Regions from separate parts of the Shewanella violacea DSS12 genome, predicted to be linked through region 3. Evidence: predicted binding sites of a transcription regulator. Region 3 holds the regulator's gene; each other region holds the start of a gene.

Region 1 (7,474 bases), 2.4 Mb from region 3:
TGATAAGTCGATTTTTTAATTGATGGTAAGGGATCATAATATTGCTGAGTTGAGCTTCGGCTTTTCCCTGCCTACCGTAGAGCTCCGACAAGTTATGATAACTGGCCAACCAGGCCATCATGATCTGCTCATCGTTGGCATGTTCGCTATAGAGGTAATTAATCCTCGACACTGCTACCAAATATTGATGCTCAGCATCTTGCCAATTGCCAGCCTGAAAAGCTTGGTTTGCTTCATAAATCAGTTGTCGCCATGTATCCATCCCCTTACTCCTTCAATATCCAAAACCCTTAACGCAAATAAGAATCAATCTCATTATGCTTATGGAAAGGGATTTGTAAAGGTCGTTATAATGGATAAGTCTAATATTTACATTTGTTACATAGTGATATGAGGGGGAGGGATAAAAGAGTTTAGCTTGCTCCTGTCAGGCACCCAATAGGGGCAGATGTTTAATTGAGTGGTATTTCAGTGCCAATGAGAGGCAATGTTTGAGCTGTGTCATGGGTATGATATCTGATGTTGAAAATACCATGGCTCGATTGCCTTCGTAGGTGAAGGTATTGCCGTAGAGTGCTTTGAAGGTCTCAATTAAGCAGGTTTTACAATTGAAATAGATACGGTACTGCTTGGGGCTTGCCGCTTTCCAGTCGAACCGTATGGTACTGCCATGTTTGACAATATAGCTAGGTTCTCCCCACTTTAACGCTTCTTCGACCTTTCCATCCTCTATCTCAGCTGCTAACTCCAAGATGGTTCGCCTTAATCCCATTAAAATTTGTGCTACGTCGGCAGGATAAGCATCGAATTTCAGCTTAATTTGTTTGTTCATAGCTGCGGCTCTGTTCGTTGCTATCTGTGTCTATAGTATGGTCGAACACTGGATTTCAATAACATATTATTCTCAGCATTGGGAATAAATGAGCAAGTTATCAGACCTGGACTAATGAATTTAAATAACTCTTCTCCAAGAGAAAGGTGCCAAGAGAAAGGTGGCAAGAATATGTGAAAGGTAAATGCCAGTTTTAGCTGGCATTTACCTATTTGTAATTATTCACTCATTAGCTTAGAGGTGTTGAACTGACTCTCAACAGTCCAGATCCTGTATCTTAATTCACTGCCTTTTGGTAGGTAAAACACCTTAGCCAGACGACTGTCATACTTGATTTTCAGATCGGCTCTTATTGACACGAATGCCTCTTTTTTGGCTTGCTTAAAACACGCCATCATGGTCGTTGGCCCTTGCGTGATCGAATCAACTTGATAATAGCTATATCCCCAACCTTTAACCGACTCTTGCTTCAAGTCGCCGGACAAGCTTGTGCCATTACAGTCCACCATCTGAGTTTGGCCTATCAGTATTTCGACCATGTAATTCGACTCATCATCTAGCTTAGGCAGAGTGAGTATATGTTGCACCATGCCAGCTTCTGGTGCCGGAAACATCTTGGTCGCTTCTTGGGCTTGGTAATTTGATGAAGAGAAGGCTTGAGATGTGATTATATTTTGGTTATGTCCACTAGGATGCCCCGGGGTGGTGGCCGATGCATTAAAAGATAATAGTGACACGGCTAAGATACTTGCTGCTGAAAATGTGATGGTCAATGCTTTCTTAGTGGTGCTAAGTGTCGATGAATTCATAAAATCTCCAAAGATAAAAAATGGCTGTTTCTGTTTCAGATCTCCCTTATAAACGACCTGAAAGTGAAAAGGGGTTAACTATTTTAATTTATTTTAAAACCAGAAGTGCACCACTTTAAAGCGAAAGCACTGATCTTGAGCATGTCACAAATCGAGGGTGTTAATAACCTACTGTTTAATATGATTAAAATCTATGGCACGGCTAGTGCATTACTCTAGTAAAGCTTAGATAAAGCTTAACTAAAAATAGAATCTATTGAATGTGGGGCGAATTTTATGCTGTTTGGTCGTAAAAAAAGAAAGCCTATCGTGATACCCAGCAAGAAAGTTGCACAGTGGAAGTACACCACCTGTAACTACTGCTCTACGGGTTGCTCCATCGAAATAGGCTTAAACGAGCAGAACAAGATTGTTACCACCCGTGGCCATGCTGGCGCCGATGTGAATCGGGGAAAACTCTGCATCAAGGGGATCTTAGAGCACGAGTTGTTCGAGAGTCCGGGCAGGGGAACCGAGCCTCTTATAAGAGACAAGCATTTCGAAGACTTTAAGCCTACCTCCTGGGATCATGCCCTGGATACCACGGCCGATAAAATCAAAGAAATTCAAGCCAAGTATGGCCGTGATTCTTTTGCCATCGTCTCTTCGGGCCAGCTGTTAACCGAAGAGTTCTACACCTTAGGCAAACTTGCCCGGGGCGTGATAGGCACTAATAACTATGATGGTAACACCACCTTGTGCATGGCATCCGCGGTCAGCGGCTATAAGCGCTCCTTCGGCGCCGATGGTCCGCCGGGCTGTTACGATGACTTCGAGCATACCCACTGTCTGATGGCTTTTGGCTCCAACCTTCCCGAGCAGCATCCAATCATCTATTGGCGTCTGAAAGAGGCGCTGGAGAAGCGTCATTTTCCTTTGATTGTGGTGGATCCTCGAGTGACCATGTTGGCGCAATTTGCCGATATCCATCTACCTATCACCCCAGGCACAGATTGTGTACTGATCAACGCCATGCTGCATGTGATCATCAATGAAGGGCTGCAAGATCAGGCCTATATCGACGCCCATACCCAAGGCTTCGAGGCGGTTAAAGCACTGGTGCAGGACTATGATCCTAAGCAAGCCCAACACATTTGCGGCATAGACGAAGATACCATACGTAATGTGGCGAGAATTTATGCTAAGGCACCGACGGCCATGAGCATCTGGACCATGGGGATAAACCAATCTACCCACGGCTCAGATGGTGTCGCCAACATCAATAACCTGAATATGATAACCGGCAATATAGGTAAGCCTGGTGGCACCAGCTTATCGATAACCGGTCAGTGTAATGCCATGGGCACCCGAGAGTGGTCATCTTGCTCGGGCTTACCCGGATATCGTTATCTGGAAAATGAAGCCGACAGAAACGAGATAGCCGATTTTTGGGGCATAGATCCTGAGTTCTTTCCCAAGAAACGCGGTCTGGCCGAGACCGATATTTTTCCAGCCATCGAGACTGGAGAGATAAAAGGCCTGTGGATCGTGGCCACTAATCCCATGACCTCAATGCCCAACACGGCGCGTATCCGTAAGGCGCTGGAGAAGCTGGACTTTCTGGTTATCCAAGACGTCTATAGTGACGTCGAGACTAACCAGTATTCTCATGTGTATCTGCCGGCATCGGTCTGGGCCGAAAAAGAGGGTACCCACACTAACACTGAGCGCAGGGTCAACCTGATCTGTAATGTCTTGCCTCCCTTTAAGAATTCTAAGCCAGATTTTTGGATCTTTAATCAGCTGGCCAAGCGTTTCGATAACGGCCAGATGATCCATTTTCCCGAGACACCGGAAGGGGCGTTCGAAGAGATGAAATACCTGTCTAAGGGCAAGTTGTCCCATGGGGGGCCGCGTCACTTAGATATTTCGGGTATGACCTATGAGAAAATCGAGGCAGCCCGAGGCATTCAGTGGCCATTTAGAGAACAAGATGAAGGTCTCAAAGGCACAGCCAGACTCTACAGCGATGGCCTGTTTCCGACTCAGTCAGGTAAGGCAAATCTGCTGCCCATTAATTTTTATAACAACAACGAGCAGCCCTGTGACGAGTATCCCTTCTGGCTTAATAGCGGCAGGGTGGTGGAGCATTTTCATACCCGTACCCGTACGGGCAAGATAGGTAACTGCAACAAGTTCAGCCCAACGGCGTACATGGAGATGAACCCAGATGCGGCTAAAGAGCTTGGGGTCGAACACCAGAGCTATGTTCGCCTCACGAGTCGTCGCGGCGATGCCGTGGTGATGGTGCAGTTAACCCATAGGGTGCCCCGTAACATGGTGTTTATCCCGTTTCATTACCACGATTGTGTCAACCGTCTCACCTTAGGCTTACTCGATCCCTATTCACGTCAGCCAGCATTTAAGCAGTGCAGCACGCGAATAGAGCCGATCGATCAAGATGAAGCGGCGCGGATCAATGTCAAGCGTCGTGCGTTTTAGGGTTAGGGAATAATTTTGCGAATTTGAAGCCTGAGGTTCAAGGCTGGGGACGAGATAATGACATCACAGATAACTCAAGGTAGCAGATTGCACAGTGGCAGTGACAGTGACAAGGCTGGGGTAGGGCTATTTACCCCAGAGACCGGCTCAAGCATAAAGGTGACCAAAGCGAACGTTTTACCTAAGAGAGGCGAAGAGCAGCTGGGGCGCTCGGATCATTGGGAAGTACGCACCGAGGAACAGGCCTACGCCTATCTGCCTAAGACAGATAGCGAGATAGAGAACCGCTACGGCAAGCGTATCGACTTGGTGGAGTTGACCGATAATCCTGTGGGCCGCTCCATGTTTATCAACGACAATCCGGCAGTGGGCACGAATCCAGATCGTAACAAGCAGCATGGTTTCTTCTTTACCGCAGATAACTGTATCGGTTGTCATGCCTGCGAGTCGGCCTGCGCCGAGAAGAACGACACCCCGGCTCATCTGGCATTTCGCTCGGTTGGCTATGTGGAGGGGGGCTCATATCCGGATTATAAGCGGATGAACATCTCCATGGCCTGTAACCACTGTGACGATCCCGTCTGTCTCAAGGGCTGTCCGACCCGAGCTTATACTAAACATGCTGAATATGGCGCCGTGTTGCAGGACCCTGAAACCTGTTTCGGCTGTGGCTACTGCACCTGGGTTTGTCCCTACAATGCGCCTCAGTTGGATCCAGTTAAGGGAAGAGTGTCTAAGTGCAACATGTGTGTCGATAGGTTAGAAGTGGGCCTCAAGCCTGCGTGCGTCTCAGCCTGTGTGGGTAATGCACTGGATTTTGGTGTGATCGAGAATACGCCGGAGAGCCGTGAGCAATGTAAGACCAGCATTCCTGGCTTCCCATCACCGGAAATCACCCGGCCCAACATACGTTTCCAGCAGACCAAGTCTATGCCGGAGGAGATGACGCGAACCGACTCCATGCCGGTTAAATACCACAAGGGTGAAGATGGCCAATATAAGCCTGTGATAGATCAAAAAGTGGGCAAGAAGCAACACTGGAACCTGGCCAAACTCAACAGTCGGGAGAATCCCTTGGTGCTGTTCACCCTGTTTGCTCAGGCTGCCTTGGGTACCTTTATGGTCCCCTTCTTTGCGGCCTTGGCTGGGGTCGAACTGTTTGAGCTATTTATGGCCTCAGACATGATGTTAGTGCTGGTGGTCACATCGCTATCGATGACCTCTTTTGGCCTGTTTATGAGTGTTACTCATCTGGGTAAACCTTTTCGTTTCTATCGTGGGTTTAACAACTTGCGTTATTCACCCATGAGCCGTGAAGGATTAGGCCTGGCCTTGTTCAGCGCCGGACTCGGTCTGATGGCTGTGAGTCTGCTAGCCACGAATACCTGGATTAATGAACTCTTGGTATCTGGTTTTGACATCGAACTATCAGTGCTTACTAATGCCTTGCCCTTGGTTAACCTAACGCTGGGGGCGGGCGTTTTTGCCGCTATCGCTGGCGCCGCGGGTCTGTATTACATGAACCAGTGTTATCAGATCAAGGCGCGTCCGTTCTGGAATCATTGGCAGACACTGACCAGCTTTGTGGGTAACAGCGTGTCCTTGGGAGCCATGGTGAGCGGCGTGATGGTATTGAGCACACTCGCCGTGTTGTCACTACCACTCTTACCCGCCTTACAGCTACTGGGAGGTGTGTGGCTATTCGGTGTGGTGCTCGAAGCCATAGGTTTGATAGGTCACAACCGGGATCTCAATGCCAGTGAGAATGAGGGCGGCGCGGCGCACTATATTCAGTGCACTACCTTTGGCAAGACTTACAAGCTACGTAACCTGATGTTAACCTTGAATATCTTTGCCAGCCTGACATTACTGGCCCTGGGAGAACTTGGCTTGTTCAACACCCAAGGGCTAGCCTCAGAGTCAGTAGGCGTTAACCTGTGGGCATTTGTTGCCTGGTCAGTTATCGCCCTGATTAATTGTATCAGTGCCGTCATAGGTCGGGCTCTGTTTTATAATCTGGTGATCCCCACTACTATGCCCGGCGCCTTCTTCTGGAAGAACAAGGGATTCGAGCAACATGCCAGAGACATAGGTTTGGCGGATAATCCGGCCTGTGGTGTGGCGCCGCTAGCCCATTAAGCTAGATAACAAGTGTTGGGAGTTGCGCAGTAACAAGAGCCAGAACAATAAAGACAAGCATGATAAGAATAATAAGCACAAACGAGATGAGGTGAGTATGCTGACATTGGAAACGACCATAGAGAAGACCTGCTTGATTGGACTGACTTACTTTTCCGCCGAAGGGGAGATGCTCAAGCAGTCTCTATTAGCGGGAAAGGTAAGCTCCTGCGATGCAGAAAAAGGCATAGGCATAGCCCTGTTCGAAAAGGAGAGTTCGAGTCAAGGAAGTAAGCAGTTCCTCATCCCCACAGATTTGTCATGTTGGTTTACTGCTCCCAAGGGAAAGTTTCACACCAGTGTTGATGGAGTCACTGTGACCGACCCAAACTACCTGATCACCTGGGATATTTATCAGACCCGATCTTATAAGCAAGAACCTGCAGAGGGAGAGGCTTATAAGCCTGTATCGGACAAGCAGTCAGACCAACAAGGTGACGAGCAGATGCAGTGGTGGGAATGGAAACCCAGAACGGAGCAACCTAAGGTAGGCTAACGGCAGGCTAGCCTGTACCTAGCTAGCAAACTTATATAGGTGAGCTTAGGTCTAGTGTTATCTTGTTTTCTAAGTTTAAGTCTAATGTTAGAGCAGATACAGAAGCACAATTAAGCACTTAGGTGCAGGCAATAAAGCCTGCACCTAAGTGCTTAATTGAGTATTTATATTTTTATCTCTGTTGAATTTTTTAGACCTACGGATTTAATCATCAAACCAATCACCACTAATATTAGATGGCCCTATATCATCTAAGGTATCCACAGTGGTGCTATTACAGGCCACAAAAAACATATTGGTGTCTAAGATGAATCTTTAGCCATGGCTGATAAAACCGCTCACTTCAACGCTTTCCACCAGCTTGCTGGCGACGATTTTCATTGCCGAGGTCAGTTTAGTCAGCTGCTCGGGTGTGATCACGTAGGGGGGCATGATGTAGATAAGGTTGGAGAAGGGGCGGATCCACACGCCAAGGTCGACAAACTCTTGCTGTAGCTGAGCTGTATTGACAGTCGATTTCATCTCAATCACCCCGATGGCGCCCAGTACTCGCACATCTTTTACCTGGGGATAATCGATAGCTTCTGCCAGTTCAGTACTTAATTGAGCTTCTATACTGGCGATTTGTCCTTGCCATTCACCATTTGCAAGCAGATCTAAGCTGGCACAGGCGGCCGA
Region 2 (7,474 bases), 1.1 Mb from region 3:
TGCTGCTTAGCGATGATTTGTCCTAATACCGGGCGGCAGCTCAAGCTGCTATCTATATCTTCCACCACATTGGCTAAGACCTTATCGATACTCTTGCCATAGGCTGAAGCCCAAAACCTGTGATGATTCGAGAGGACGGTTTCTTGGCGTTCAAATTCCCAAGGAGAGGAGGTGATGTATGACTGGCTCCATATCTGTTCGCCACTGATCCCATGATAGAGGGATAGCCTGATGTGAAATTGACGAATGGGATCACTGTGCCATAGGCCTAACATCTGGCTTTCGGCTGGATCGGTCGATATATCGATAATCTCAGGTAAAAGCACATATTGGCTATCGGTGATTTCGCTGAGCCAGCTTGGTAGGCGGTATCCTCGTATATCCACGAGTGCTTGTTCGACATCTAAACGTTCGTCGGCATGGATATGTACAAAGCTGGTCAGTGACTGGGCTTGCAGTGCATCACCTAATCGCTGGGATAGGTCTTTTTCAAAAAAACCGATATTACCGTAGCGTAATTGAGCCCTATCTTGAATTAAAAACTGAGGCACTAGTATGGCGGCTTTTAGTTGCTGGCTATCACATTGTAAGCCTTTTGATTCCATGACATCGACTCGGAGCATTACGGTCAGTTTTTGGCCCTCTATGAGCTCGTTGACTAACTCCACTCTGTTAGCTTGGGCCTGGTTTGTGAGAGAGAAACTGTCTTGCACCAGTTGTCCATTGAGGACTTTTTGAGTGCTGGTGAAGTTGGCACCATTTTTTAGTGTGGCATAGGTTAATGCCTGCTCTATGGCATCTTCCCGGGCTTTGCTTATGTTACCGTCGACAATATTTGCCTGACCTTTGACCACTATCCATGCAGCGCTGATACTTGAAGAATAAGTGATAAAACTGAGCAAAATTATTGCGAGGATAATTTTCATGTTAGGTGTCCACTTCCAAATCTATGATGGCGTTCTCCAAGTAGACTATCGACTTAAAAAACGGGTTTAACTCATGGGCTGAACTTATGGGCTTAGCTCATGGGTTTAAATAATGGGTTAATACAGATGATTTGAAATGGTAAGTGTCGCATTTCTGACACTCGTTAGCTCAATCTGCCCATTATCTTGCTGGTAACACTAATTAATAACGATTAAAGCGTTATTAATTAAATAAGCAATTAATATGCCACAACCTGGTTGAGAACCGGGCTAGAGGCTGTACTAAGCTTGTGCCTAAGTCGGCGTGTATCATATCTTGCTCTGTGTGCAATAACTCAGCTTTAGCTTTGTATTATTACGCCGATAAACCTCTATTAGGTAAAACATATCTCTAGTGTATTTCTGACTTGAATAATGATGGCGTAATATTTGCTTGAATCTTACCTTGAGTCATAGATTCTATCCTGCTGGTCAATGGCACTTAGATACACATTGTCCGGCAGACAATGGTGATATTGGCATTTTTAAAATAGTTAAAGACTCGAGTCTGATGCATGAGTCAGATAATTGAGGTTTACGTGATCATCCGGGAATTAAGTATGCGTAAGACACTAGTATTTATTGCCGCGTTACTCTTGAGTGCGTGTGCAAATAGCGGTGAAGACCAGTCAACAGATAACCTTGAACGAGGCAATCAGTTGCCGTCCACATCGGCCATGAATCATTTATCTGAGCAAATTGTCAGAGAGCTGGTTGAGCAAAATGACGAACTCAGGAGTGATCAGCCTCTGCTGGTTGCAACCCCAGTCTTGTTAGACTCATTTAATCAGACAAATGCGTTTGGATTACAGCTACAACAAGGTTTAATTGCCGCCTTACATGGGCGTCAGTTTAACTTGGTGGATATCAATGTGGGTGACAATATCAGGGTGACTCCCCAAGGAGACTTTCTCCTGACTCGAGATTGGAAGAAGTTACCTTCAGGAATCGCTGTGGAGCATGTTGTGGTGTCGACTCTGAGTATGAATACTAAAGGGATAGTGGTTAATTCCAGGATAGTGAATATTACCAATAATCGCGTGGTTTCGGCATCACAGGGAGCATTTAATATCAGTGAATTACCTGGCTACCTGAAAGCATCGGAGACCATCACCTCACGAGATGGTTTGTTATACAGAGATCCCGTTAGAGGATTGCAGCAAGTTCAAGTCATAGGTGGTTCACAATGAAAAAATGGCTAATCCTAACCTTAATGTTTATCTCAGGCTGTGCGTCACAGGACAGGTATATAGAGTGGGAAACCCAGGCTCCTGATAGCTTTCCTAAATTAACGGCAATAGGCTATGCACCATTAGATACTCAGCCTGCCCAGTCTCAAGCACAAAAAGTGGTAATGGCGATGCAAGCCTCTAAAATTGCTGCATACAGAGAATTGGCCGAACAGGTGTTTGGCCAGCAGTTGTCAGCAAGCAGTAGTGTCAATGACTGGATGTTATCTAGTGATAGCATTCAAGCTTCGGTATCTGGAGTGATACGTGGTGCTAAGGTGGTAAAGAGTTATCCTGCTGGGGATCATTATGTGACTGAACTAGAGTTAGATTTTTCCTTGGTATGGGCCTTGTATCAACAGCAAAATAGACCGCAAAAAATAAAAGAGATCACTTACTTTTAAGTATTCTTAGTTGGAGACAGGAAATTACCAGTTTTTCTGTCTTCGATTGTCTTATCTATCCCACATTCCTCTCTCACCCTTAGCCGATTTTGTTTATGGCTTTCTTTGGCAGCTCACTCCTAGCTCACTCTATAGTTTGGTCCATAAACCAGTGGCTGGCTTTCTTTGATGACTTCTTGGCATAATCTGGCTAATGGACCTCTAGTTAATGAACTTCTAATTAATAGGCTTCCAATTTATAGGCTTCCAATTTATAGGCTTCCAATTAACGAGCGGTCTAATTAATCAACAGCCTAGCTAATGTACTTCTCGATTATCTAGTTTATGCACTGTTTAGCTAATGAGCGTTTCAATATAAGGGGATTAGGCTTAACTTAATTTGAACCCTTTGAATCTTTTGAACACGTCTAAGACATGGCAGTGACAGTGTTTGGAGTTTAGCACTCTGAGTCCGGTCTAGGAGTCGCCTGGTCATTATGGGGTTATGACATGTTTACTTAGCTGGTGGGGTTCGAGCTTAGAGTCTCAGCGCAATTTTGAGCCTTTGTAGACTATAGGGAAGGGGGAGCGCTATGCCTGGGGCACCAAGAGACAGTTAGGCTTGTATATCATTGCCTAAGGTAGATATCGTCGAGGTCTTACCCTTGCCGTTATAGGTTAAACTAGAGGCATTGCGGCTAACTTGCAGGGCCTGGGAAAATCGATTCATGCTTGCGATATTCAGTTCTATCAGGCTGGAGTTTTCACTGTTCAATTGTTTGCATTCATCCAGCAGGTTTTTGGCCGATGTGACTCGAGCAGACAAGTGTACATCACTGATGAGTAAGGCCTTATCAGCATGGAGAGATAAAGCTTCATCTTTGCGTTTTAGCTCATCGAGTAATCCAGCTTTGGCGCTTGCCAAGGAAAGTAGACTATCTGCATCTTGATTGGTCAAGGCAGTTGTCTCATCTTTGATGATTACTTTTAGCTTGTTAAGCAGCTCGAACTGAAGTTCGACGATGTCGTTTATCTGACTCATAAATTACTAGTTCATCCCCTTTAAGTCATTTTCAAACTGAGCTATGTTAGTCGCCAGTTTTTCAGGATCAATCTTATAGCGGCCTTCTGCGATTGCCAGCTTTATTTCTTGAACTTTCTGTTCATTAATTTCTGGAATATCATTCATTTTGGCTTGAGTGCTTTGTAGTTGTTGTGCCTGAGATGTCAAAGACACTGAGTCACTCTTGGGTGGTGTGCTCAGAGAGTTGACGGCGTCATCATTGGTTTTTTCACTGCCCTTATGTGCAGGGGACTTGCCAATGTGAGTGTTTACTGCTGTGTTTACTTGCTTAATATCAATAGCCATATTCGGCTCCAACAATCAAAAAATAAAAGAACATAATGGTATATCGGCAGTGTTTCCCTGAGCTTTAATAAAATTCAAGAAAACTTACATTCTGACTTCGACCTTGCCAACATCTATGACTCTCGCATCGACAGTCTTATGGGAATAGGTATTCTTAATACGAATTCTATCACCTAAATTCCCATCCTGCAGCGCTTCTCCAACGGTTTTTATTTCGAAGTTATCTGTGCGTGCAAAAATTGAGACTGAATCACCTTTACAAACGAAGCAGAGATTATTACTGAATATAGGTTGGTTAGCAGGCGTTCTTCTTTTCACCCTAGTACCAACTACCTCAGCAAGATTGTTGAATTGCTGACCTCTTAAAAGGGTTTGCTCGACATATTTGATGACGATGTCGCCTTTTGCGATTAAATCTCCTGGGCCCAATGTCTGTCTGGCGACCACAACTGGATAGAGAATATCGACTCTCACTGAGATGAAAATCTGCCATGGGTAATCAAGTTGTGGACTTTTGCAGGTTATTTTTATGGTGTTATTGCGTTTAATCGCTCTATTACTAGCCAATTCTGCTTTTACTGGTGGAAAGCACAATGGTGGCTTAAGCCGTGTATCTAGACTTTGCGGGGTAATGTTTACTCTTGCATGGTCTGCAACATCAATTTTTTCTTCGACAACCCCTATAGCTAATTGAGATATGGCCGATAGAGTAGGCACAATTGCAGCTTGTGTGCTTAAAGCGTGATTTGACAAAAACATCAAAGAAAAGAGGACATATTTTACTTTCATAATGAATAGACTAGCTTGATGAGCTAGATTACACCTATACTTTCTTAGTGACCGAAAATTTCGCCTTTTCTTATAATAAACTTAAGGCGCCATAAACTTGACGATAAAGGGTCAAGTTGTGAGATATTTAACACTTGTTAGTAAGTAAGCAATTAGTATGCCTAGTACTCGTAAAGCCATGAGTTTTAGGTGACATTTAAAAGACGACAAGGCAAGCGCATTATGTCAAGCATTCTTGAGTCAGTGAACAAACGAACACAGTTAGTCGGTCAGAACCGTTTAGAGTTATTGCTATTTAAACTCAATGGTCGTCAAAGGTTTGGTATCAATGTTTTTAAAGTAAAAGAAGTTCTTCAATGTCCTCCTCTAACCAGCCTGCCTAAGTTGAACCCCAATGTGAAAGGGGTTGCTCATATCCGTGGTAAAACAATTTCGGTAATCGATTTGAGTGCGGCTACTGGCGGTCGTCCGGTTGAAAGCACTGAGAATTGTTTCATTATCATTTCTGAGTACAACAGGAGTGTGCAAGGCTTCTTGGTCTGTTCGGTTGAGCGGATCATTAATATGAATTGGGAAGCCATTTTACCACCGCCAAAGGGGGCTGGAAAGTTCTCATACCTCACGGCAGTGACTGAGATTGAAGGTGAGTTGGTTGAAATACTCGATGTGGAGAAGATCCTCGATGAGATTTCGCCGGTTAAAACTGAGATAAGTAAAGAAGCCGATGAGCAGCTGACCTTAGACAGGGAAAAACATTTCCATATTATGGTTATTGATGACTCAGCAGTGGCCCGTAAACAGATCATTAGGGCATTAGTTTCATTAGGTTTGCAGATAGATACCGCCAAAGATGGCAGAGAAGCACTGGAAAAACTAGTAGCAATCGGTGCCGAAATGGACGATGTATCGACCGAGATCCCTCTTATTATCTCAGACATTGAGATGCCAGAAATGGACGGCTACACTTTAACTGCAGAGATTAGAGACAACCCTAAGTTGAAGAACATTAAAGTTGTGCTGCATACGTCTTTAAGCGGGGTATTTAACCAAGCTATGGTCGAGAAAGTCGGTGCAAATGATTTTATTGCCAAATTTAATCCAGATGAACTTGCGGCAGCTGTTAATAAGCATTTGAGTCTATAATGATTATGAGTAGAGCCTTGGGGGGATATTAATCTTGTATATTATGACTCGCTCATGTATAAGCTGCGCTAAAATTGAATCTCGTTATGCTGAGTCTAGTTTAAACCCTATAGCTGTTTTTTTGATATTAGGATATCAAGGTGCCAAATAAATCACTCGCTGAAACCGAATACACACAATTTAGATTATTCCTGGAGCAACACAGCGGTATAGTGCTGGGCGATAATAAGCAGTATCTTGTACGCAGCAGGTTGGCGCCTTTGATGGGCCAGTATGACCTGCCATCGCTTTCTGAAGTCGTTAGGCGTTCAATGAAACCCACAGAGCGTCAGCTTAGGGCTTCAGTTATAGATGCCATGACGACCAACGAAACCTTGTGGTTCCGAGATCGTTATCCTTTCGAGCTACTATCGAATGTGCTTTTACCTGAGTACTCTAAGCTGGGACGTCCACTTAAGATTTGGTCGGCGGCTTGTTCGTCGGGTCAAGAACCTTACTCTTTAGCTATGACAATCTTAGAGTATCAGCAGAAACGCCCTGGTACCTTGCCTGGAAGTGCATCAATTTTAGCCACAGACTTGTCACCCTCTATGCTAGATAAGTGTAAGGGTGGCGATTACGATAATCTAGCCTTAGGCCGTGGCTTGTCAGATCAGAGAAAGCGTCAGTTTTTTGATTCTACGGATGCTGGGACTATGGTCATTAAAGATAACGTGAAAAAGTTCATTAACTTTAGAGCCCATAACTTGCTTGAAAGTTATACATTACTAGGGAAATTTGACATCATTTTCTGTCGTAATGTGTTGATCTACTTTGCGCCGGAGGCAAAGGCAAAGATATTGCGGCAATTTGCTGCCGCTTTGAACCCCAAAGGCATACTCTTTCTTGGTGCTTCCGAGTCGATTGCTGGCTTAACCGAAGAATTTGATATGATCAGATGTAACCCAGGTATCTATTACCAGAAGAAAACTTAACTCTTTGGATTGCCTGCGTTTATCGCAGGCAGTCTAGTATGATGTCGTTATCCGCACCACTCTTCATATGTTTATCTACTCGCCTACTAAGACGCCAAAGCCTTGGCTCTTATTGCTATGCAGGGCCACTTCTAACCAAGCGAAAACTTTATCATGCCGAGATAGTTGAACTTGTCAGTATTGGTAGCTTGCCTGTTCAGTGTTCATTTTCATTAGACTGTCAGTGGCTTACTGCTAAGTAATCTTGTCGAATACGCCGCCACCTTTTTTTATGGCACAAGTATTGCTTTATTTATGACATCGAGTTTTGGAGGCAATTTTATGGCGATTAATTTTGATAATGCATTGGGTGTGCATCAATACACACTCGGGATCAGAGCCCAACGTGCTGAAGTTATCGCATCTAATATTGCCAATGCCGATACTCCCCATTATAAGGCTCGTGATGTCAACTTTGATAAGGCATTACAAGCCGCATCCAGTAGACAAGGTGGTTTGGCTATGAGTAGCAGTGATAGTCGACACTTTGATCTGGAAGCGTTATCGCAACAAAACTATGGATATAGAGTGCCAAATCAGCCTGATACTGGTGATGGTAATACGGTTGATATGCAAAAAGAAC
Region 3 (7,474 bases):
TGGTGAATTGATAATTTGATTTAGACTAGGGTTAACTAGCTAATGGATAAAAAGAAAGGGCGATTATAGCGTGAATTGATTAAAAGATTAGAGTTAACTCGCTTCATCGAATTTGGCATCGACCAGGGCACATATTGCATCGAGTGCGGCATCGGCATCCTGACCCTTACCGAGTAGAGTGATGGTTTTCCCCATGCCAGTCTCTAGCATCAACAGGCCTAATACGCTGGCAGCTGAGGCTTTTTTCTCTCCCTGCACTATGGTTATCTCGGCGTCAAATTCCGAAGCCAAGATGGCGAGTTTAGTCGCAGCTCGGGCATGGAGGCCGAGTTTATTGCATATGGTGACCTGACGTTCTAATTTAGTCATCGCTCAATTCGCGATGGCGCGCCTGAATCTTATGCTTACTGTTAGCAAAAAGCTTAGCTAACTGCTCAGTGACATAAACCGATCTATGTTGTCCGCCAGTACAGCCTATGGCAATAGTAAGGTAACTACGGTTGTTTCTTTCCAAGTGAGGTAACCAGGTGGCCAGTAAATTTTCTATTTGCCAGATAAACTTATTGACTGTTGGTTGTTGACTCAGAAAAAGTTGAACCGGCTCATCTAGGCCTGTCATGGGTCTTAGCTCAGGTTCCCAATGGGGATTTGGCAGGAAACGAACGTCAAACATGAAGTCAGCCTCCACCGGCATGCCATATTTGAAGCCAAAAGATTCGAAGTTAATTACCAGCTCTTTATCGACACTACCCAAGAGAATTTCACGGATCTTATCACTCAGGTCATAGATGTTGAGGTTGGATGTATCTATGTAATGATCGACCATCTTAGATACAGGTTCGAGTAGCTCTCTTTCATGTTCTATGGCTTCTTTCAGCGAAGTCTTAGTGCGGGATAGAGGGTGTAACCTGCGAGTTTCACTGTAGCGCTTCAGCAGTACTTCATCGCTGGAGTCTAAGAAGAAACTGAGTAGTTCTGTGCCCTTAGGGAGGTTAGCAAGTTGCTTTAAAAACTCTTTATCTTGCTCTGGCATATTACGCACGTCAACACTAATGGCGACAAGATCTGTGCTGCCCTTAAGTTGTTCGAGCAAGGTATCCATGAGCGGCAGAGGAAGATTATCGACGCAGTAGTAGCCAAGATCTTCTAGGACCCTGAGTACAACAGATTTTCCCGAACCGGAGCGACCGGATACCATCACCAGTTTCATTGTGTTATTACCTGATAGAGTTCTGACTCATCTTGAGTTTTTCGTAACTGTTTCACAATAAGCTTATTATTGAGCTTTTCGGCCATAGATGACAGAGTACTCAAATGCTGCTCACATTGATCCGCAGGTACTAAAAGTGCGAATAGTATATCTACAGGTTGCTTATCAATGGCGTCGAAGGAGATAGGCTCTTCGCACTTGATTAATACAGCAACCGGTTGACTTATGTTGCTCAGCCTACCATGAGGAATCGCAATACCATTACCTATACCTGTGCTTCCCATTTTTTCTCTCGCCAAGAGGCTTTCAAAAATCTCTTGTGAAGATAGGGTTGGGTATTGGACAGCCGCAAGATCGCTGATGAGTTCCAATACCTTTTTCTTACTGCCCGGAGTGGCGCAAGTGGTACACTCCGGCTGCAGGATGCTGCTTAATTCCATTATTTAATGCTTTGTTAGCTTCTCTTTGTGTTTAATAACCTGACGGTCGAGCTTATCAATCAGGGAGTCTATTGCGGCATACATGTCAGCATTCTCTGACATGGCGAAAACCTCACCACCGGCAAGGTGGAGTTTAGCTTCGGCTTTTTGCTGCATTTTTTGAACATTTAAAATAACGTGCACATTATTGATCTGATCGAAATGTCGTTCAAGCTTAGTGAACTTTTCTTCGACATAATGTCTTAGCGATGTCGTGATCTCTATATGGTGTCCAGTTAGGTTTATGTGCATAGAAATACTCCTCCAGTTTCCGATTTAACTCTTAAGTTGATGATAGGTAAATCTTTCGGGATTTAACTCACAACATAATTCCCTGTTTTACCAGGAGTTGAGCCTAACTAATATCGACTACAGGCCGCTTCTGGTGATTAGCACTTACAATAAGCGTTAATCAGGCCGTCACTTAAACTAGGTTCCCCTAGTTAGGCTATGACCTTTATTCCTTTATTCCTTATTCTACAAACTCTTACGTTGATTCGATGGTGGAATCAACATAGCTTCACGATACTTAGCTATGGTGCGTCTCGCAACCTTAATGCCCTGATCCGCTAATAACAAGGCCATCTTACTGTCGCTGAGTGGTTTCTGTTGGTTTTCGGCGGCGACCAGCTTCTTTATGAAAGCACGAATCGCGGTAGATGAACACTCCCCACCATCATCGGTAGCTACATGGCTTGAAAAAAAGTATTTCAGCTCAAATATGCCCCTTGGGGTATGCATATATTTCTGTGTAGTGACGCGGGATATGGTGGATTCGTGCATCTCAACGGCTTCGGCTATGTCGTTAAGTACCATAGGTTTCATTGCTTCTTCACCGAACTCGAAGAAACCCTGTTGGAATTTCACGATACATTTTGAGACTTTCAGTAAGGTCTCGTTGCGGCTCTCTAAGCTCTTGATAAACCATTTAGCCTCTTGCAGATGCCCACGAATAAACTGGCTATCTGCTTGACTCTTTGTACTTTTTGCCATAGATGCATAATGTTGATTTACACTGATCTTCGGCATGTTGTCTGGATTTAATTCGACCATCCAGCGACCTTTCTTCTTAGTCACTGTGACGTCAGGGATGACATATTCATCCTTGCCCGGGGTAACGGCCAATCCAGGACGGGGGTTAAGCGTCTGGATTAACTCTATGGCATCTCTAAGAGCATCTTCCTTGAGCTTAGTCTTGCGCATTAGCAGGCGAAAATCTCGTCCGGCGATCAGATCCAGATGGTCTCTGATCAGGATCCTGGCGTTATCTATATGTGGAGTCGTGTCAGCGTATTGTGCCAGTTGGATCAAGAGGCATTCACTGAGATCTCTGGCTGCGATACCGATAGGATCGAAGTGTTGGATGCGTTTAAGTACGGCTTCAATTTCATCCTGTTCAATTTCAGGATCTCCCATGGCTTCGAGAATATCTTCAATGCTCTGGGTGAGATAGCCTCTCTCATCTATGGCCTCAATGATGGCCGTTGCTATGGCGAGATCGTTATCAGAAAACGGTGTTAGATTCTTCTGCCATTCGAGATGCTCATACAAACCTTCGCTGGTCTCCCCCTGGAAGGGCATATCGTCGTCGCGCATGGCACCGGAAGTTGAGTTAGGCGATGCGGTATAGACCTCGTCCCAAGTGGTGTCCATGGGGAGCTCTTCGGGCATAGAATCTCGGGTTATCGCCTCGGAGGTTTCAACCGCTGAGTTGTCAATTGGGCCATCGCTCTCTGCAGTGGCACTAAAGTCTTCAGTGTCTACGGTCTTGTCTTCGCCATTGACTGGGGGATCAACTTGCTCTTCATCTAGTTCGAGTAAAGGGTTGGAGTCTAACGCTTGTTGGATTTCTTGTTGCAGTTCCAGCGACGATAATTGCAATAGACGTATAGCCTGCTGCAGTTGTGGTGTCATGGTTAACTGCTGACCCATTTTAAGCTGGAGTGACGCTTTCATTTACCGCTATTCCCTTCATGTAATTATAAAATGAGACAGCCTGCTTGGACTTGTTTGGGGCTTCTCTGAGCCCCTGAATTTTAGGCTAGGTAGCCGAGTATCTGTAGTGACTCATCCCTTAATACGCGTTAAGAATAAGCCTCTTGATTAACTATAGCTTGAATTGTTCACCTAAGTACACAGCTCTTACTTGCTGATTGTCCATGATTTCGGCGGGTGTACCTTCAGCGATTAAATTTCCGTGACTGACTATGTAAGCTCGTTCACATACGTCTAAGGTTTCACGCACATTATGGTCGGTGATCAGTACACCTAAACCACGGCTCTTAAGCTGCTGGATAATTTTTTTAATGTCGATAACCGAGATTGGGTCGACACCTGCAAAAGGTTCATCCAGGAGAATAAACTTAGGGTTGGCTGCTAAGGCTCTGGCTATCTCGACGCGTCTGCGTTCGCCCCCCGAGAGCGCCATGCCTTGGCTATCTCGGATGTGAGTAATATTAAATTCTTCTAGAAGATTCTCGAGTTGTTCTTCTCGAGCGTTGTTATCTATATCTGAGCGAGTCTGCAGGACAGCCATTATGTTATCCCGCACCGATAACTTCCTAAATATGCTCGCCTCTTGAGGCAGATAGCCAATGCCTTTTCTTGCCCTCAGGTGCATAGGATCTAAGGTTAGATCATCATCATCGATTAAGATCCTGCCTTTATCACTCTGTACTAAACCGACGATCATGTAGAAAGTGGTGGTTTTTCCTGCGCCATTAGGACCTAGCAGGCCGACAATCTGGCCGGTTTTTACTGTGATACTAACATCCTGAACTACGGCACGACTCTTATAACTCTTGGCAAGGTTGACTGCCTTTAGCGTCATCTGGCTCATTGCTTTTCCTGCCCTATGATTGGTAACAGAGCTGGCATAGCGTCTTGCTTATTAGCTTGATTGTTAGTTTTATCTTGTTCTATTTCAGGTAATTCCGTCGGTAGTTTCTTGGCCGCCGGCGGTTGTTTTGCCTTATCTTGGCTGGTATCTTGATAGCTTTCAGGCTGGATAATGGTGATGACCCTATCATTGCCTTTACTTTCAGCTATTAACTGTTGCTTAGCTATGTTGTAGCGAATCATATTACCTGTCACTCGACTAGCATCTTGTTCCAGCGTGGCATTACCTAGTAAGGTTAAGGTTCTGCTCGATAGTTCATATCTAATTTCTTTGGCACTGGCTGAAGCCGGGCGTCCATCTTCCATTATTTGCGAGTAAGTCGCGGGATTGCCTATGGCGACAAGTATTTTTCCGCCGCCATCTTCTTTAGAGGTCGCTCTGAGTTCGTCGGCCAAGATCTTGATCGATCCCTGAGTCACCTCTACCGGACCATGAAAGATCATCTGATTGTTCTTGATATCCGCTTCTTGACTAGAGGCTGAGATCTTAACTTCTTGCATGAGATCATTTTGCTTTGCTATACCACTAAAGCTTGTGACACACAGTAGAGCTGCGATGATTAGGTTATGTTTGTTCATATCGTCCTTCAAATGGCGTACTTGTCTTATTCACAACACATATGGAGCGTTGGTCTGAGTCTAATTATTTTTTACTTTTACTTTGGGCTAGTGCAGCTTAAGGCTAATTGACCTCATATACTCCTTTAACCTTACTCAATAGTTGTACTTTCTGAGCTTTAAGATCACCGAACAAGCCCATACCTTGGATCATAAAATCATTACCTGTGATGTACACCTCACGATCTGAGGTCATGATCATGGTATTGAGGTCTAATTCCAAGTAACTGGTTTTCATGGTTTGGATCGGCTCTTCAGCGTTGACTGAATCGATAATAACATCGTTCTCGAGCACGACTTTACCTGACTTTTTATCCAGTGTTCCCATCGTCGATTGCAGGCGCCATTTTGCTTGGCCACCGTTGGGATAGACTAGGTATATGGGCTTAGTGAAATAGGTCATATTGGCCTCATCGAAGTGCTCCATATGGGTGGCAGTGACTCGGCTGCTGACTAAACCTAACTCATTATAATCGACACTACGCAGATCATCGGCAATATAATCTGGTCTTAAGCTGGCATCGAACGCCACCCCTTGATCATTTTTCTTGGATTGTACTTGCCAATACAGCAGCAAGGCCGTTCCGAAGAAAGCTATGATGCCCAGAGTCACTCTATTCATATACTCATACCGTGTGCGGTATCGAATTTCTCTTGGCTGAGGAGTAACAGATCCGTTAACTCACGTAAGGCCCCATGTCCGCCTTTGATGCTAGTGACAAAGTCGGCAGCTTGCTTCACATAAGGGTGACCATCTGCGACACAGACTGAGAGGCCTACTTGTTTCATTACCGGCAGATCAACCATATCATCACCTATATAAGCCACCTGTTCTGGGGTCACATCATATAGGGATAATAGCGCTTGGTATGGCATTAATTTGTTGTCGACACCTTGATAAATATGTTCGATGCCCAGTGCTGTCATGCGGTCTTCGACTATCTGAGACTTGCGCCCTGTGATGATCGCCACGGGAATATCACTGGTGAGCAGAGATCTCACTCCGTATCCGTCCCGAGTATGAAAGGTCTTTAGCTCTTCACCGCCATTACTCATGTAGACCAGACCATCGGAAAATACGCCGTCTACATCGCAGATAAGCAGTTTTATCTGCTTAGCTTTCTGCCAAACCTTGTCCGTTACAGGACCATAAAAACTCTGATGAGATTCATTCATTCTAGATTACTCCTGCCTTCACCATATCGAGCATATTTAATGCTCCTATGGGGGTGTTATTATCATCTACTATGATGAGACCATTGATATCTTTTTCGTCCATCACTTTTAGTGCTTCGGCGGCCAAAATCCCCTCGGATATGGTGGTACAGGCTTTACTCATCACATCGGATATAGATGTTTCTCTTAAGTTGACCTGGGCGTCTATGACTCGGCGAAGATCGCCATCGGTAAAAATACCCACTAACTTGTTGTCATCATCGGTAACCGCTGTCATACCTAAGCCCTTGTTCGATATCTCATAGAGAGCATCTGTGACACAGATATTATGCCTGACCAGAGGCAGTTCGGAACCTTTATGCATGACATCACTGACTTTAAGCAGTAATTTTCGACCTAACATACCACCTGGGTGTGATAGAGCGAAATCATCTCTGGTAAAGCCTCTTGCCTGTAATAGTGCTACTGCTAGGGCATCGCCCATGACTAAGGTTGCCGTGGTGCTGGATGTTGGCGCGAGTCCTAAGGGGCAAGCTTCTTCGGGCACTTCGATACACAGATGCACGACCGCATGTTTAGCCATGGTAGATTCTGGATTACCCGTTAGCGCTATGATAGGCAGGCCCATACGTTTAATGACCGGCATCAAGGTTAAGATTTCCGAGGCTTCTCCAGAGTTGGAGATGGCTAAGATGATATCGTCCTCACTGAGTACGCCCAGATCCCCATGACTGGCTTCACCGGGATGAACAAAAAATGCGGGTGTTCCTGTGCTGGCGAAGGTAGCCGAAATTTTATTGCCGATATGACCTGACTTGCCCATCCCCATGACGATGACCTTGCCCGTGCACTCGAAGATCAATTTACAGGCAGCGGCAAACTCAGCCGAATCTACATATTGATATAAGTTATCGAGAGCCTTTCGCTCCACATCGATAACTTTCTTGCCCCATTGGCGTAATTTATTTACATCTAGCATTTCGAACTCTCTGTTTATTCAGTCTGAACCAAGTCTTGTTAAGCAAGAAAAAGGACTAGTTGATACGAGATAAAGGTCAACAATAACACGCCTCCATGCCAAGGCTTTAATGCT
Region 4 (7,474 bases), 1.0 Mb from region 3:
TGTTGGCCAGGTTAACCGTATGGTATAGCCCTATCACCTCTTTACCGGAAGGACCAATATATTCATAGGCTATGCTCTTTTTTCCATCGGTGCCATCGGTGCCATCATTAGCCCCTCTCCCCTGCCAGGCAATAAAGGGGCGAGTATTAATTTGTCTCTGTAATACCTGCTCCCAATTATCCTTTATTGGCGTTCTCAGAATGCCATCTTGACCTATGATGTAATGGGTTAATGAACTGGCGTCTGATATTGTCGAGTGCAGCATATTAAAAATATTATCGAACTTTAATTCGATGACATAGGCCCCGATAGGACCGCCAAATTCATCGAGAATAGGGGCAGAGATGAAACCTGTGATTTGACCTTGACTCAATGGGCTCCTCTCTAAACCAGAAAAGTTTGCCAAACCTGAGTCCATGGTCACTTTTAAACTTTGAGTAAACTGCGAGTCGATTAAATTAGCCGAGAAGACATTTTTACCTTTAGCATCATTACTAACCACTGAGTAAAGAATGTCGCCGTCGAGATCAATCAAGAATATATCGCTGATATAATCATATTGGCGGCTTAATACAATTAGGTCATTTTGCTGGCCATCGACTCGTTTAGTCCAATCGTAACTCGTCACATATTCACTAGCAGATTTACCACTGGACTCCTTGCCCTCAGAGAGCGAACTCAGAATTAATCCCGCATTGATTGACTCAGCTTCGACGTTAAGATCGACCATACGATAATTAAACCAGCTCTCGATAGACTGCACACTCAGCAGTGAAGACTGAGTTAACTCCTCTTCTGCGGCATCGACCAGACTCTGCTTGGCTTGCTGATAACTGAACCAGGCGACTATGGTTAATGGCAGCAAGGATAATATCAAAAACCACATAGTCAGGTTAAAGCTCAATGAACTTAACTTGTTTACCGTATTTATCGGCGCCTGTGTGAATTCATGTTCCATCGGTTCTCTCACTCTAGCGGGACAATTGGGCCTGACTCAGCCCATTAAAGCCATTGCGACTAAAACCTTCGTCAGCAAAGTCTTCGATATCGATAGCATTTTTGATGATGCCTCCCTCAACCGCCAGATCCATGATCAATTTCAACCCTGGTTTATCCACATCAAGATTTTGATAATTAATCACTCTTAGATCGGGATCCAGACTGGCAATAATGGCTTCTCGGGTATGGGCCGGTATATGCTTACGCACTATGTTAACTATCTGCTCTAGTGCTTCACCGCCTTGAGCACGAGCAACCTCTATGTCCTCTCCGGCCTTATGGATATAAGCCATCACTTCATTGACAGCTTTACGCTTATCTTTAATCGCAGCATCTGTCGCCAAGGCGATACATTCCACATGACCATGCTCCCAAGGCATGACATCTTTTGAATACCAGGCCACATGACCAAACCCTCCCGTCTCAACCACATCGGCCCAAGGTAATGACTGCTCAAATGCGGCAGCTTGTGCTCTATTACTCTTACTCTTAATAAAACTTGGTGATTTAGGCGGCGCAACAGCAATCGCTAACACCTGGGTACCTGAATTGGGTGTTAGACTCATGGTGACCCCATGCTCTTTAAGGTAGCGATACAAGACAACAGTATGAGTCGCCAACAGATGAGGCATGCCTATTTCAGTTGCACGACCCGTCGACTCGTATGCTTGTTTCAATGCCTTGGCGACCTTATCGTCCGGCTTTCTTTCATGCCTAACAGCAGCAAGCTTGACCTGCTCATTGAGCAGATCATTAATCGCCAGTGCGCTCCCATCTCTATGCATCAAGCCTATCCATCTGAAATGCGGTTTCTCGCTAAACATATCCATGGCCAATGGACTCATCACATAGGCCATATCGACTTCCCCGGACTGAAAATAGGCACGCAAAAGATCCCAGTTTTTCATCTGCTCTAGCTGATAATCGGCGAATTGCATCTCTTTACGATAACGCTCATAGGCCACCAAAGATGCATAATGGTCAGCAAGAGGAATATACAGTGCCTTAATCACTTTTTTATCGGCAGAATGAGCACTAGCTGACACGGCCAAGACAAAAAATAGGGTAATAACAAATGCTAAATAGGTAATTAATCGATGTGGCGAACGAACACTCGCTGACATGTGTCTCTCCTTGACTCGTGATGATACGCACTGCACAGCAGTACTCACAGAGCTTAGTAGAGCATCAGCAGCTTTTCACTAAGGAAGTGATAAAAAAATCAACTTGAAAAACATTCAACTAGTGAGTAGACAGTTTTTGGGCTTTCTGACCGTTAAACATCAAAATTCAACACTATGGGATAGGTAAATGTGAGTATAAAGCCCATTTCAACTTATGCAGTTTGAGTTGCACATTGCAAAACCGAATAAACAACAAATAATAACCAATTTAAAATCAATCAGTTAATCAATGGCACGGCTCATGCACTTCATAGTGAAACCAGTTTCATATAGGGACTAACTATGAAATTTCTCTCCCCTCTCTTTTTCGTCACCATTTTATCTATCTTTGCTTGGGATGGTATAACTGCTGAATTTGAGTCATGTCCGACTCAGGCTTTTATCATACAAACTCCCTCTTCTGTTCCCATTGCATACGGCGTCGAATTAGCAACAGGCAGCTATGTGATACTTTCAAACGACATGAAGCGACTCTCATCCTATAACGGTGTTGGCTTTAACTATCACGATAACTATATCTATGGCTGGGACTATGAAGCCAGCACCTTAGGTAAAACTGGTGATGATTATGTGATTACGCCTCTGAGCGTGACTAAAGATGTCGATGCGGCGGCGGCAGGCAACTTCTTTGTCGGCGATGTCGCCATCAATGAGAATGTCTGGTACGGATATAGAAAAAATAAGGGCCTGTTTAAAATCCCCTTAGATGACCCCAATAACTACACTATGACGCTCGTTGCCGGGAGTACGGTTAACGCAACCTATAACATTACCGACTTCGCCTTTCATCCCAGTGATGGTTACCTCTACGCCGTCACTAATGGATATAGTGCCAGCCTACTTCGCATCGACCCATTTGACGCCTCCGCCACCAATCTCGGTGTAGTCGTCGTCTCAACGGGCTCAAAATTTACCTTTGGTGCACAGTTCTTCGATCCCGACGGCGTGCTTTACCTGAGCAACAATAGCGACGGTAAGATCTATCGCCTCAATGTTAATGATTCAAACCCCTTAGCCGATATTTTTGCTTACGGCCCTTCCTCATCGAGTAATGATGGTGCCCGCTGCGCCTTGGCAGAAGTGCCAGTGGGAGAAAATGTAGATTTTGGTGATGCTCCTGATAGCTATGGCACTTATATGGCATCTAATGGCGCCAGACACTCCATCATAGATGACTTCTATCTAGGCTCCACTGTCGACGGGGAAGCGAGTGGTTACCCAGCCCCATTGTCAGACGATTACAGTGACGGCATGGATGATGAAGATGGCATCAGTTTCCCTACTGGTTTTGAAATAGGTGAATCCGCCGTCATTCTCGCCACCGCAACAGGCAGTGGCGGCTTTCTCAACGCTTGGTTTGACTGGAATAGAGATGGAGTTTTTGACAGTGACGAGCAGGCTATCATAGGCCAGGCCCTTTCACCCGGCAGTAACAGTGTCAATTTAGAGGTGCCTACATGGGGAAAAACTGGTCAAACATGGGCTAGATTTCGCTTCAGTAGTCTGGCCGATATTGGCCCAACAGGTGGAGCCGGAGATGGAGAGGTCGAAGACTATCAAGTCACCATGACTGAAAGCGGCGTCACCATTAACTACTACCCGTCATCTTCAACTTTTACCTCTATCATTTATGAAGATCTCTATCCAACTCAAGAAGATTACGACATGAATGATGTTATTTTCCACTTAAGACTCATTGAATACGTCAAATATGGTCGAGTCAGACGAGTTGAGTTTTTAGCAAAACTTGCCGCGGCGGGCGCCTTTTATCACAACGGTTTTGGTATCCAACTGCCAGGAATAGCCATGAGTAACATCAAGGAAAATACTATCGAATGGAGTATCGATGGTCTTGGACAGAGTGCTTCTCCCCTGGAAAGCGGTCAAACTTACGGGGTATTTATTCTTGCTCAGGACCTATGGGATTATATTACTCTGGCTACAGGCTGTGAGTTTCTTCGATCGGAAGCGGGCTGCGGAACTAGCTACCAAACCACTTGGAATATGGTTATTCCCTTCGTAAATGCGATACCTGAAGCACAAATGCCAGACTTTCCCTATGACCCTTTTATCTTTGCCACCCCAGGAACCGATCATGGCCAAGCGGCAAAAATGGTCCTTGGCGAGCATCCTGGACGTAAACTCGAGATCCACCTTAAAAATAAAGCGCCTACAGATAAATTTGCTACCGCCTATTTTGGTTCCAGAGAAGATACCTCAGATCCCAGTCAAGGTCTTTATTTCCTTAACAAATTTGGTATGAGTTGGGCACTAGAAGTACCTACCAGCTGGAAGCATCCACTAGAAAGGCAACGTTTAGACGCTTGCTATCCTGAGTTTATCGACTTCGCGGCGGATAATAGCGGTAACACTAACCCTAATTGGTATCTCAACCCTATTTCGACACTCATATTCCAAGATTAGTGCAACTTAAATGATAACAATAACCCAGACCATGGAAAGAGGAGATGAATATGATAAATGTAAAACGTTTTCTATTGCTGCTTATTTTCAGCATGCTATCTGCCTGTGGAGGCGGAGAAGATGACTCAGCAGTAACAGCAACAAACACACCGCCGACGGTAACGCCAGCAGTTACACCAGAGGTAACAGCCACTCCGGTGCCGACGTCATTAGATGATCTGAACATTGATCCTGATAATATCATGGAGAGCGTTTTTCAACTTGCCATAGATATCAATATCGACTCAAGCAAGCGAGCCTATTTCTCACTCTGCGATGAGTTTAGCGGCAGTAATACGAGTTACTCGGTAAACTTTGAGTCCTGCCAATTCCGAGGCCCCCTAGATAAAGGTAAGCTCACCACTAATATCAGGGTGGCTAATCACCAGGATAAATTGATAGGCGTTCTCTGGTTTTATGATGCCGTAGATCCACAATATCAAATTTGGCAGTATGACACTGAGCTTGAACAACAGGTGCTGAGCATAAATTAGCCCAGCCTCACGTTTTAAATGTGACCTAAAAACAAAAAACGCAGCCAGATGGCTGTAATGCCGATCATTTAGTGATTTATCGATCGGTTGACTGATTTTCTAGATGCTTCAGAATCCGAGTCCTATCTCTAGGCCTCGGATTTTTTATGCAAGTTTCTCAAGCTTTTGACATGATCAACCAACTCAAACCTCATCAAGTTGAAACTCTCGCAGATTTACTCCCTCTGGAACTGATAGAGGAAGCGTATTCATTGACTGAAACTGTCACGCTTAGAAAACGTAAATTAACCTTAGAGTCAATGGCTTGGCTTCTTATCGGTATGGCTATCTATAACGATAAGTCGATGGCTCATATCGTTAATATGCTAGACATCGTTGATAGGGAGGGCAAGCCATTTGTTGCTCCGAGCGCATTAACTCAACGACGCAAAGATTTGGGTGAAGCGGCAATGAAAGCACTGTTTGAGTGCACTCAAGTTCACTGGAATCGTGAAGCCCTGCACCCAAGTTGGAATGGACGATGTTACTCGGAGTCGATGGGGTAGTGTGGCGGACAGAAGATACTCCAGATAACGCAGAAGCCTTCTCTCGACAAAAAGATACTCAATATCCTCAAGTTCGTATGGTCTGCCAAATGGAATTAAGTAGTCATCTTATTACCGCTAGTGCTTTCGATGATTACGCCGTTAATGAGATGATTTTGGCCGAAAAGCTCATCGACTCGACACCGGATCATAGCCTAACACTGTTTGACCGAGGATTTTATTCACTGGGGCTACTTCATCAGTGGCAAACCACGGGTAACGAGCGACACTGGTTGATCCCTTTGAAAAAAAATGTCCAATATGAGGTGGTTCGTAGCTTGGGGCGCAACGATAAAATCGTCCAATTAAAAAGCAATCCACATGCCAGAAAACGATGGCCAAAGCTGCCTTATGAACTGGAAGTTAGGTTAATAAGTCGAAAGATTAATGGCAAGGAATACTCGGTTTTGACATCAATGATAGATCCCATGCGTTATCCAGTTACAGACATAGCTGACTTATACGTGCATCGATGGGAAATAGAATTAGGTTATCGAGAGCAGAAACAATACATGCTAGGTAATCGTTTAACGTTGAGAAGTCGACTGCCAGAGCTTGTAAAACAGGAGTTGTGGGGGGATCTTACTCACCTACAATCTAGTGCGTTATCAGATGGTGAAAATGTGTCATAAACTCAAAGGGGATTATCTCCCTTATCAATTGAGTTTTAATGGTTCTTTGGCTCATATTTTGAGGCTATTAGTGGGTTTGCCTTACTCGACACCAGGTGCTATTCCTCGTCAGCTTAAATACTTCTACGACATGGCAGAGAGCCTGATTTTAGAACCTCGACGAACTCGGTCTTACCCTAGGATGGTCAAGCGCAGACCACAGAAATATGCCAGAAATAAAAAATGCCAGTAAGCTTAACTTACCGGCATTAGCCAGATGGCTGCGCTTTTTATTAGGAAAAAGTATGACGAGGAACGTTTAAGCTTAATGAGATGAGCTTAACGAGATAAGCCTAATTAGATGAACCTAATTTCTTAGGTTATCAATTGGTTAATCCCTCATCAATTAGGCTCTTATTTGATGATGATTATAAACTTGAGTCAGAGGCGAGCTCAGCTTCAGTGCTTAGGTTTAAATCCGAACTAGGTAGATCTGACTTTCGCTTAGCAAATAAAGAATAAGCGACGCTAACAAACAAAATCACAGTGACAGCCAAGCCAATCTCTACCCCAGCAACAGCGAGGAAACCCGCTTTGAACACTGTCACTATCTGTTCATGGAAAAGCACCCAATCGGCCAATATGGTGATGACTAAGACACCAGCTGTGGCCATAAGCGAAATAAACAACATCCTGCGCTTATTTGACACCAAGCAGGCCAAGATAAAATAGAGTCCAAGACTGGTGACGAAACTGGCAATCATTAAGTCTTCCCGCCCAGCCAATCCCAGCGGCAACACGCGCTCGAACAAGAATGCGATTGCGGTGGCAAATATGACTCCCATGGTCGAGCCTAGCGTCATACTATTCACGATTGCGATACTCTTGGAGGAGGATTGTCTCTGCTGCATCCGCTTCTCAGCCCAGAGCAAGTTACCACTGACTATAAGCACACACACGCCCATGCCTAATAATAAATAGATAAGTCTAAGATCTGTGCCGGCATAGTCACCAAAATGCAGCGTCGTGAGTACAATTCGCCCGGTCGTCATAGTATTAGGCGATTCAGGTGTTGTTGAAAATAAGCTTTCACCGTCATCGAGGGCAAACACCTGCTCAACAGGGCTAACAAATTTCCC

What was found. Region 3 encodes sigma-54, which starts transcription at its own class of promoters, with help from an activator protein. Its sites were predicted from a motif close to GTTGGCACGNNNNTNGNNT; they were not measured.
Region 1: the regulator sigma-54 is predicted to act here: its motif matches at 1,834-1,852, upstream of SVI_RS12840 (molybdopterin oxidoreductase family protein).
Region 2: the regulator sigma-54 is predicted to act here: its motif matches at 1,343-1,361, upstream of SVI_RS06490 (FlgO family outer membrane protein).
Region 4: the regulator sigma-54 is predicted to act here: its motif matches at 2,412-2,430, upstream of SVI_RS06135 (LruC domain-containing protein).

Annotation. Positions count from the first base shown of each region.
Region 1 is NC_014012.1:3,079,822-3,087,295, reverse strand. It holds gene SVI_RS12855 (hypothetical protein) at 1-262, opposite strand, end outside; gene SVI_RS12850 (DUF1801 domain-containing protein) at 428-832, opposite strand; gene eco (serine protease inhibitor ecotin) at 1,051-1,641, opposite strand; gene SVI_RS12840 (molybdopterin oxidoreductase family protein) at 1,918-4,122, shown strand; gene SVI_RS12835 (DmsC/YnfH family molybdoenzyme membrane anchor subunit) at 4,180-6,261, shown strand; gene SVI_RS12830 (hypothetical protein) at 6,284-6,796, shown strand; gene bioA (adenosylmethionine--8-amino-7-oxononanoate transaminase) at 7,112-7,474, opposite strand, start outside.
Region 2 is NC_014012.1:1,609,945-1,617,418, forward strand. It holds gene SVI_RS06485 (flagellar assembly protein FlgT) at 1-926, opposite strand, end outside; gene SVI_RS06490 (FlgO family outer membrane protein) at 1,526-2,155, shown strand; gene SVI_RS06495 (LPP20 family lipoprotein) at 2,152-2,598, shown strand; gene SVI_RS06500 (flagella synthesis protein FlgN) at 3,194-3,619, opposite strand; gene flgM (flagellar biosynthesis anti-sigma factor FlgM) at 3,626-3,946, opposite strand; gene flgA (flagellar basal body P-ring formation chaperone FlgA) at 4,031-4,735, opposite strand; gene SVI_RS06515 (chemotaxis protein CheV) at 4,958-5,878, shown strand; gene SVI_RS06520 (CheR family methyltransferase) at 6,013-6,852, shown strand; gene flgB (flagellar basal body rod protein FlgB) at 7,174-7,474, shown strand, end outside.
Region 3 is NC_014012.1:479,458-486,931, forward strand. It holds gene SVI_RS01905 (HPr family phosphocarrier protein) at 94-369, opposite strand; gene rapZ (RNase adapter RapZ) at 362-1,210, opposite strand; gene ptsN (PTS IIA-like nitrogen regulatory protein PtsN) at 1,207-1,650, opposite strand; gene hpf (ribosome hibernation promoting factor) at 1,654-1,941, opposite strand; gene SVI_RS01925 (RNA polymerase factor sigma-54) at 2,167-3,645, opposite strand; gene lptB (LPS export ABC transporter ATP-binding protein) at 3,797-4,528, opposite strand; partial or broken gene lptA (lipopolysaccharide transport periplasmic protein LptA) at 4,633-5,166, opposite strand; gene lptC (LPS export ABC transporter periplasmic protein LptC) at 5,270-5,827, opposite strand; gene kdsC (3-deoxy-manno-octulosonate-8-phosphatase KdsC) at 5,824-6,381, opposite strand; gene SVI_RS01950 (KpsF/GutQ family sugar-phosphate isomerase) at 6,383-7,360, opposite strand; gene SVI_RS01955 (calcium/sodium antiporter) at 7,399-7,474, opposite strand, start outside.
Region 4 is NC_014012.1:1,521,051-1,528,524, reverse strand. It holds gene SVI_RS06145 (response regulator) at 1-958, opposite strand, end outside; gene SVI_RS06140 (ABC transporter substrate-binding protein) at 972-2,123, opposite strand; gene SVI_RS06135 (LruC domain-containing protein) at 2,466-4,607, shown strand; gene SVI_RS06130 (hypothetical protein) at 4,652-5,140, shown strand; partial or broken gene SVI_RS06125 (IS4-like element ISShvi2 family transposase) at 5,287-6,588, shown strand; gene SVI_RS06120 (PepSY-associated TM helix domain-containing protein) at 6,764-7,474, opposite strand, start outside.